DNA from 3 places in the Paenibacillus sp. Mc5Re-14 genome. Region 3 is predicted to be linked to each of the others. Evidence: riboswitches for the same ligand, from Rfam matches in the RefSeq annotation. Region 3 holds a riboswitch; each other region holds the start of a gene.
The links. A riboswitch is a leader RNA that binds a small molecule or an ion and turns the genes downstream of it on or off. The one in region 3 is predicted to bind glycine.
Positions count from the first base shown of each region.

Region 1: linked by a shared signal. The riboswitch ahead of sdaAB (L-serine ammonia-lyase, iron-sulfur-dependent subunit beta) and the one ahead of BN1546_RS17265 (alanine/glycine:cation symporter family protein) in region 3 are both predicted to bind glycine.
Region 2: linked by a shared signal. The riboswitch ahead of gcvT (glycine cleavage system aminomethyltransferase GcvT) and the one ahead of BN1546_RS17265 (alanine/glycine:cation symporter family protein) in region 3 are both predicted to bind glycine.

Region 1 covers NZ_CVPD01000001.1:2,063,246-2,066,369, reverse strand. The annotation lists gene sdaAA (L-serine ammonia-lyase, iron-sulfur-dependent, subunit alpha) at 1-754, opposite strand, end outside; gene sdaAB (L-serine ammonia-lyase, iron-sulfur-dependent subunit beta) at 744-1,433, opposite strand; glycine riboswitch at 1,645-1,759, opposite strand; gene BN1546_RS09385 (DUF6359 domain-containing protein) at 1,974-3,124, shown strand, end outside.
Region 2 covers NZ_CVPD01000001.1:4,020,226-4,023,349, reverse strand. The annotation lists gene gcvH (glycine cleavage system protein GcvH) at 113-511, opposite strand; glycine riboswitch at 813-1,004, shown strand; gene gcvT (glycine cleavage system aminomethyltransferase GcvT) at 1,181-2,281, shown strand; gene gcvPA (aminomethyl-transferring glycine dehydrogenase subunit GcvPA) at 2,405-3,124, shown strand, end outside.
Region 3 covers NZ_CVPD01000001.1:3,795,349-3,798,472, reverse strand. The annotation lists gene BN1546_RS17270 (iron-containing alcohol dehydrogenase) at 1-323, shown strand, start outside; gene BN1546_RS17265 (alanine/glycine:cation symporter family protein) at 381-1,799, opposite strand; glycine riboswitch at 1,946-2,041, opposite strand; gene BN1546_RS17260 (glycoside hydrolase family 1 protein) at 2,305-3,124, opposite strand, start outside.

The DNA.
Region 1 (3,124 bases), 1.7 Mb from region 3:
CTTCGTCAGACGGAATGGCGCTGCGCACACCCGCCAAAGCCATATCCGCTGCGGCTAGCGCAGTCACGGCTCCCAGCCCGTTGCGCACGATACACGGAATCTCGACGAGTCCGGCGACGGGGTCGCATATCAGACCGAGCGTGTTCTTGAGCGCTAGGCCTACGGCGTGAACGGCCTGCTCAGGTGTGCCACCGCGTAGCTCGACCATAGCGCCAGCGGCCATCCCGATGGCTGAACCAATTTCAGCCTGACAGCCTCCCTCCGCGCCGGAAATGAAGGAATTGTTGGCGATGACGTAGCCAATGGCTCCGGCTGCGAACAAGCCGTGCACCATATGCTCATCATCCCAGCCGAACCGCTCCTGCGCACTAATGAACACACCGGGGATGACTCCGCATGAACCTGCAGTGGGCGTGGCGACAATGCGCCCCATGGACGCATTAACCTCCGACACGGAGAGCGCATAAGCCATGGCGAGCGCGGAGGCATCGCCGGAGCAGGTTTCCCCAGTCCGCAGATATTCGGCTAAGCGCTTGCCGTCGCCGCCCGTTAATCCACTGCGGGATACGGTGTCTTGCGTCTGACCGCGATGAACAGCCTCTTTCATGACTTCATAATAATCAGACATTTGGCGGAAGATTTCTTCTTCCGTTGAATTCGTCTCTTGTACCTGCTCTTGAATCATCAGGCGGCCAATCGTGGTGGATTCCTCAGCGCATATAGCGCTGATTTCATGCAGATGGCTAAATCGCATCAGATTCAGCTCCTTTTTTCAAATTAATCATTTTAATTTCGTACATATGTGGTAAGGATCGTAGGTTTGCGATTAATTCAGCCGTAGGAGGACTGTCCGTTTCGATGGCGGTAAGTGCTTCTCCATCCCGACCTTTGCGATCCACGTGCATATAGGCAATGTTAATGTCAGCAGCGCCGAGCGCTGAAGTCACTGCACCTAATGTACCGGGCTTATCCGAGTGAAGAAGCACCAACGTAGACAGCTCTCCGGTCAGGTTGACTCGGAATTCGTTGAGCTGCTGGACATGGATGCTGCCACCGCCGATGGAGGAACCCAGCAGTGTACGCTGATCCTCACCCTTCCACAGCTCAAAACGGACGGTGTTCGGATGGGGGGCGGGTAGTCCGCTTACGGCAAATTCTACGGCCATACCGGCCTGCTCCGCCCATTGCTCGGCATCTGGAATTCGGTGGTCGTCTGTATCGTAATTGAGCAGTCCTGCGATGAGCGCCAGGTCTGTACCGTGTCCTTTGTATGTGTCGGCGAAGGAGCCGTACAGTGTCATGCGGGCACGGTCAGGCTGCGTCCCGAGCCAGTGACGGGCAACGCGTGCAAGCCGCACCGCGCCTGCAGTGTGTGAACTGGAAGGTCCGGTCATGGCCGGACCGATAATGGAAAATACATCTTTGAAACGCATGGTGTGGCCCCCTGTATGTTCTAGTACCATAGTATATGGTATTTCCGCGTTTTTGCGCGGCTATGACGGTTCCTAATGCTGACGTACAATGTGAGCGCAAAAAAGGACAGGATAAGGAAGTTTCCCTTATCTCTGTCCTCGTTACCTGAGAGTTTCGTGCGGTGTCCTTACCGCCTTACCCCTTGGGTGGCTTGCGCTCTCTCCAGAGTTGCGTCAGATGACGATACATGGACCTGAGAGATTATCCGCCAGCCGGGTGTTGGCGTCTTGCTCCTTCGGTGCCGCCAGCGTGTAAGCCCCTGGACAGACTCTCCCGTCATCTTCATTCGCGTATACCGTTCTACATATCTTTCTTAGCGTAATGTATGCTGTGCTCGGTGTCAATCGCAGGGTTCAATTTTTACATAAACAAGTGAGTTTCCGATAAATAAGAATAAAATTTACATAATTATGGATGAAATCAGGAAGGAATTAGAAGATTGATAGCTAATCTGATAGAGGACAATTACATTTATGGAATTATAGGAGGGATATTGACGTATGGTAAAAGGCTTGCGGTTCACAGGTTCACGTTTGAAAGGGGTGCTGCATCTGGCAGCGATCGTATCGCTGCTGATCGGGATCTTCGTTCCATTCGGTCAGGTCAAAGCGGAGGGAGCACTGACAGTAGCCGAGGCACTCCAGCGCCAAGGCAGTGGAGGCACAGTGACGGTGGAAGGTTACATCGTCGGACATGCTACCGGATCGAAAACGGCTAATTTTTCTTCTCCGTTTGCGAATGATTTTAACGTACTGATTGCCGACCAGGCCAATGAACGAAGCACGTCTAATCTATTGGATGTACAGCTGACATCAGCGTACAGAGGGCAATTTGGGCTAACAGGCCATCCTGAGCTGATTGGCAGCAAAATCCGTGTGACGGGTACACTTGGCGCCTACAATAATTTTGGTGGAGTGAAAAGTCCAAGCACTGTTGAACTGGTGAACGGAAGCGAGCCGGGGGAACCAGGTGAACCTGGCGAACCTGAACCTGGAAATCCGGGTCAACCCGGTACTACACTGCCGGATGGCAAAGGCAAAAAGGTGCTGTTCGATAATACGCACGCACAGACGGCTGGGGCAGCAGATTGGGTTATTGAAGGCGCCTTCTCCGACTTTGCCAATGGATTGCGTAATGTAGGTTTTACAGTGGACCAACTGAACCGTCCCATTCCTTTTACTTATGGAGAACAGGCCATAACCTATGATAAGCTGCGCCAATATGATGTGTTCATCATCGGTGAGGCGAATGTTGCCTTTAAGGCATCCGAGCAGGCTGCCCTGCTGCAATATGTGAATAACGGGGGAAGTGTCTTCTTCATCTCCGACCACTATAATGCGGACCGTAACAAAAACCGTTGGGATTCCTCTGAGGTTATGAATGGCTACCGTCGTGGAGCCTATACTAATCCGGCCAAAGGGATGACTACAGAAGAAGCAGCATCACCGGCGATGCAGGGGTTAACTAGCTCCGATTGGCTGGCAACCAACTTTGGTGTTCGTTTCCGTTATAATGCGCTTGGCGACGTGAATGCTACGGACATTGTAACCGCAGATCAATCCTTTGGCATTACCAAGGGTGTACGCTCGATTGCCATGCATGCGGGATCTACGCTGGCTATTATTGATCCTACCAAAGCCAAAGGAATTGC
Region 2 (3,124 bases), 220 kb from region 3:
TCATAGCGACTATTTTATACAAAAACTGAGCGGACTAACGATGCTCTTATTTAATTCAATATCCATATAAAAAATCAGAATAAAGCGCTATTATTTCATGCTGTATTGCTCATTATTGCTCATCCGAAATCAACTGCTCGTACTGCTCCGCAGACAGCAACTTGCCCAGAGCTTCCTCGACATCATTGCTCATCTCTACTTCGATCATCCAACCCTCTTCATAGGGTGATTCATTCACCAGCTCAGGTGTACTTTCCAGAGCTTCATTTACTTTCAAAACGGTTCCCGTCACCGGAGCAAAAAGATCGGATACGGTCTTCACCGATTCAATTGTACCAATCTCCGCCCCCTGTCCAATCGTTGTTCCCGCCCCAGGTAATTCCACAAAAACAATATCACCCAATTGATGCTGTGCAAAGTCTGTAATGCCGATCCGCAACGTCCCATCCACTGTGCGCTGAACCCACTCATGTTCGTCTGTATACCAAAGTTGCTGTTTCACTTCACTCATCCTGCTTCGCCTCACTTCCACATGAATAAAATGCTTTTGATCACCTGTATTAGACAGGTTAAGATTATGACAACAAGAACATCCATGTCAATAATACTAACAAAAATACTTCATACCAACTCATATAGCGCAGTCCATAAAAAAATGATAACTTGTAACAAACGCTTACATATCCTTATTTATATAATAAATGTTTTTCATATTGTTTTATATGACATTTTTATTGACATTTTGAATGGATTTGCGTATTAATGGGTTATAGTAATTGCTTTTGAAAATACCTCGACAACTGCAAACGCGGATGAACGCGGAGGGAGAGACTACCAAAAATATTCGCATCGCTGTTGTCGTTTGTGAGACAGTTGGGCACGCGAATCGGATCAAGTTGTTATCTGCAAAACCGGGTAACATACCGTTGATCCAAAAGGTAGCGCCGAAGGAGTAAACTTGCATTGCAGGTGAATCTCTCAGGCAAAAGGACCTCTGCCGGACGCATCTCTGGAGAGCATCCGTGAAAAGAGCGGATCACCCAAGGGGAAACCTGGTTCACACCGGGGTAACTTTCTGGTATCAAGGACAGAGCTGAAAGAAGAGTATGGACTGCCGTCTATACGTTTCTTTTAGCCTGTCTTTTTTGTTTAGCCGATTACACTGGATAGGAGTGAAAAAATGTCTAATTTGCGAAGAACACCACTATATTCGTCCTACGGGACGCAGCCCGGGGTTCGTTGTATTGACTTTGGCGGGTGGGAACTCCCCGTTCAGTTTAGCGGCATTCAAAAGGAGCATGAGGCCGTCCGACAACGTGCAGGTTTATTCGATGTATCGCATATGGGCGAGTTCTTGGTTGAAGGCAAAGAAGCTGAGGCTTTTTTGCAACAGGTAACTACGAATGATGTCAGCCAGTTGGAACCGAGCCAAGCACAATATTCACTCCTGTGTTACCCCGATGGAGGCGTAGTGGATGACTTGCTTGTATATTGCAAAGGACCAGAGCGCTACATGCTCGTTGTGAATGCCTCCAACATCGACAAAGATTGGGATTGGCTCATACGCCACGTACCAGCATCGGTTCATCTGGAGAATGTGTCTGATGCGATAGCATTGCTGGCATTACAAGGACCGGAAGCAGCACGTATTACCGCAGCCGTGACAGATACAGATATTACGAATCTGGCATCTTTCCGATTCCATGAGAACGTGCAATTGTTCGGAGCAAAAGCACTTGTCTCGCGAACTGGATATACCGGCGAAGACGGTTTTGAATTTTATATCCCTGCTGAGGAAGCACCCGCCGTGTGGGATGGTTTGCTTCGTTGCGGTGAATCGTATGGACTGATTCCCGCTGGACTTGGTGCTCGCGATACGCTGCGCTTCGAGGCACGGCTCCCGTTGTACGGACAGGAGTTATCTGCCACAATTTCACCGCTTGAGGCTGGTTTAGGTTTCTTCGTCAAGTTGAACAAAGGAGATTTTATCGGCAGGGAAGCACTGCAACGTCAAAAAGAACAAGGAATTCCTCGCAAGTTGATCGGGCTGGAAATGATTGACCGCGGTATCCCGCGCGCTCATTATCCGGTGTTCGCTGAAGGTCAACGCATCGGTGAGGTCACAACGGGTACTCAATCGCCCACCTTGAAGCGTAATCTGGGGCTGGCCCTGGTGGACAGTCGTTTTAGCACCCTATCGACACCGCTGGAGGTCGAAATTCGTGGTAAACGCCTGCGTGCGGAAGTGGTCCCAGCCCCCTTTTATAAACGGCTACGCTGATCTTAATCCTCTTCATTCTAAAAAAGCGATCATGTCAGATATAAAATTCTGGATTTTCCAATTAAGACTATGTATTAACTAATTTACTATCTAAATTTTGCTTTTCGAAAGGAGCCAGAACCTATGAAGCAGCATCGCTATCTCCCCATGACCGAACAAGACCAAACCGAAATGCTGCGTGTGGTGGGCGTATCATCCATTGATGATTTATTCAGTGACATTCCAGAGGCTATTCGATACCAAGGGGAACTTCCTCTTTCCTCTCGGCTCGACGAAAGAGCCTTAACTCGCCACATGGCCGAGCTGGCCGGACGAAACGCCAATACAGATACACATGCCAGCTTTCTTGGTGCAGGTATTTATGATCATCATATTCCATCCGTTATCCAACACATCACCTCACGTTCCGAATTTTACACAGCCTACACCCCCTATCAGCCGGAAGTAAGCCAGGGCGAGCTGCAAGCCATTTTTGAATTCCAGTCGTATATTTGCGAATTGACAGGTATGGCGGTAGCTAATGCCAGCATGTACGATGGGGCTACAGCTCTGGCGGAAGCGGGCTCATTGGCCGCTTCCGCCACGCGTCGTAAACAGCTTATCGTATCAAGGTCTGTCCATCCAGAGGCACGTCAGGTATTGGCAGCCTATGCACGCGGATTGGACCTGGACATTGTGGAAATCGGCTGTTCGGATGGCGTAACGGATGTCGATGCGCTAGCAACGGCCGTATCGGAACAGACGGCGGCTGTTTTGATCCAAAATCCCAACTTTTTCGGAGCCGTGGAAAATCTGAAGCCGATGGCTGACCTCATCCATGCGCATCAAGGGCTTATGGTTGTT
Region 3 (3,124 bases):
GTCTAGCGATTCTGTTTCCCAACTGGATGAGACATACAGTGGATCAGGATGCTGCACGCATGAAGCGGCTGATGCTCAGTATGTTCGACTTGGACACTGTAGGTAAAACTGACAGAGAAATTGCCTTGGAAGGTATTGACCGTCTAAGTGCGTTCTGGACAAGTCTTGGTGCCCCTTCTACCCTGGCCGATTACAACATTAATGATGAAGAATTGGAAAACATCGCAAGCATTGCGGCCCGTGAAATGGAGTACGGAGGTTTCGGTAATTATCAAAAGCTGAAACAGGAAGATATTTTAGCTATTTTGCGTGCATCGTTATAACAATTAAAAGGGAGTGTCCTCAAGCCTGTGATGGCTGAGAGCACTCCCTTTTATTATTTATGAATTGATCGTTTGTCCTTTTTCTTCTACTTGGATAGCCGCCCCTACATTGGCACCTGCAAGAATGCCCTTTTTCTTATTAGGATACAAAGAGTTCATATAAGTGCGAGTTTCGGCAACGACAATTCCCGACAAGCCGAGCAATGCAATCAGGTTCGGAAAAGCCATCATTGCGTTAAAAATATCTGCCAGCAGCCAGATGGCATCGAGCTTGATGAACGCGCCTCCGGCAACCAGTATGATGAACAGATAACGGTATGGTTTAATCCACTTGACCCCAAGCAAATATTCAACACAGCGTTCCCCGTAGTAGTTCCAGCCAAGTATCGTTGTGAACGCAAATAAAATAAGGCTAATCGTCACGAGCTCTGCTCCAGCCGGAAAGGCACTGGAAAACGCATGTTGAGTCATCAGACCTCCATCATCATTTCCACTCCATATTCCCGTAACCAGCAATGTAAATCCTGTCAAATTACAAATAATCATCGTATCGATAAAAACGCCCGTCATGGATATTAGTCCTTGTTCTGCGGGCCATTTCGTCTTAGCTGCTGCTGCTGCGATTGGCGCACTTCCCAAACCAGCTTCATTTGCAAAGATCCCTCTGGCAACTCCGCTTCGCATCGCCAGCATAATCGTGGCTCCGGCAAATCCACCCGTCGCAGATGTTGTCGAGAAAGCCCCTTGTAATACTAGTGCGATCGCATGAGGAAGCTCTCCTGCAAACTTAATGAGTACGATTAAACAAACCACGATATAGAGCCCCGACATGAATGGAACAATCTTTGTGGATACCTTGGCGATACTTTTGAGTCCTCCAATCGTAACAACAGCCGTCAACACGGAAATAATGATTGCTGTAACTACTGTTGGCACGCCAAAACTACTTTCCGTAGAAGAAACGATAGCCTTTACTTGCGGAAAAGTACCGATTCCAAATAGTGCTACAAGAATACCAGAAAAGGCAAACAACATCGCCAGCGGCTTGAAACGGCGGCCAAGCCCGTTTTCAATATAATACATCGGTCCACCCGAAAATTGTCCGTTCCGGTCTTTAACACGGTATTTAACGGATAATAACCCTTCCGCATATTTGGTTGCCATCCCGAAAAAAGCTGCAACCAGCATCCAGAATAATGAACCGGGCCCACCCAGTTTGATCGCTGTTGCGACACCGACGATACTTCCCGTACCTACAGTAGCTGCGAGTGCCGTACTCAATGCTCCAAAGCTACTGACATCCCCGCTGCCTTCGTCCGGCGCTTTACCAATTAGCTTGAGCGCTAAGGGCAATCGAATAATCTGAAGCATCTTCAGACGAATCGTTAGCCACAACCCAGTGCCCATGACGAGAATTAGAAGCGGCGCTCCCCACATCCAACTGTCAATTGTTTCTAATAAATGTACCAAATTCATTTCAACCCGCTCCTCCAGCATATTAAAAAACAAAAAAGAGTCAAATCCGTTGATTCGACTCCTGGAGAGGTTAAAGGCACGAAAAATAAACCAATTTGTACAGGATTTTATCTCTAAAAAGCCTAGAGTATTCCCTGTCACAGGTTATTCGCGTCTCTGTCCTTTTGCCTGAGAGTTTAAGCAGATGATAATCTGCGGTGCACCTTCGGCGCCCAATTAAGGGTCTCTCCAGAGTTCTGTCCGTTTACGGTCCCTGCTTGTTGCTGTAAATCAGCTTAAGCACCTGAGAGTTTTGCCCCTTCGGTCGGAACTTTCGTTCCATCTCCCGCAAACATCAACCAGACATATGAAATTTTTATTTATTATACAGAAAACTTTCAGCGTATTACAAGTGAAAAATTTGTGAAGCCCTCTGACGAATCAATAGGGTGTCTATACAAAAAGCGGGTACAGCAGATTGCATCCTAAGGATTTTCTCTGCTGTACCCGCCAAAACGATATAGAATTACAATTCTTCACCATTGGTTGCTATCACATTTTTATACCAGTTAAATGAGTCCTTTTTGGAGCGTTGGAGCGTTCCGTTACCGTCATCATCCAGATCAACGTAAATAAATCCGTAGCGCTTGGACATTTCGGAAGTAGACATGCTCACAAGGTCGATAGGACCCCAGCTGGTGTAACCAATCAGATCAACACCGTCAGCAATGGCTTCCTTCATTTGGGCAATATGCTGACGCAAGTAATCAATGCGATACGTGTCATGCACAGAGCCGTCCTCTTCTACCTTATCGTACGCACCCAGGCCATTTTCCACGATGAACAGCGGCTTTTGGTAACGGTCATAAAACGTATTTAGTGTAACACGCAGGCCGATCGGATCAATCTGCCATCCCCAATCGGAGGACTGCAAATACGGATTTTTCACACCGCCAATCAGGTTCCCTGCTGCCTTTTCTCCTTCTGGACCTGCCGATACGGTCAAGGTCATGTAGTAGCTAAATGAGATAAAATCAACCGTATTATTTTTCAAAATTTCAGCATCGCCGGGTTCTGTCTGGATCACAATATTATTTTCTTCAAAATAGCGGTTCATATAGTTGGGATACTCCCCACGAGCATGCACATCCGTAAAGAACAGATTCATTTGATTTTCATGCTGTGCTTTCAGAATATCCTCTGGGTTACACGTATGTGGGTAGCTTTCAATGCGAGCCAGCATACAGCCGATCTGAGCACCCGGAATGATCTCATGTCCCCGTTTGGTCGCCAGTGCACTTGCTACAAATTGATGGTGCAATGCTTGATATATCGCTTGTTGCTTG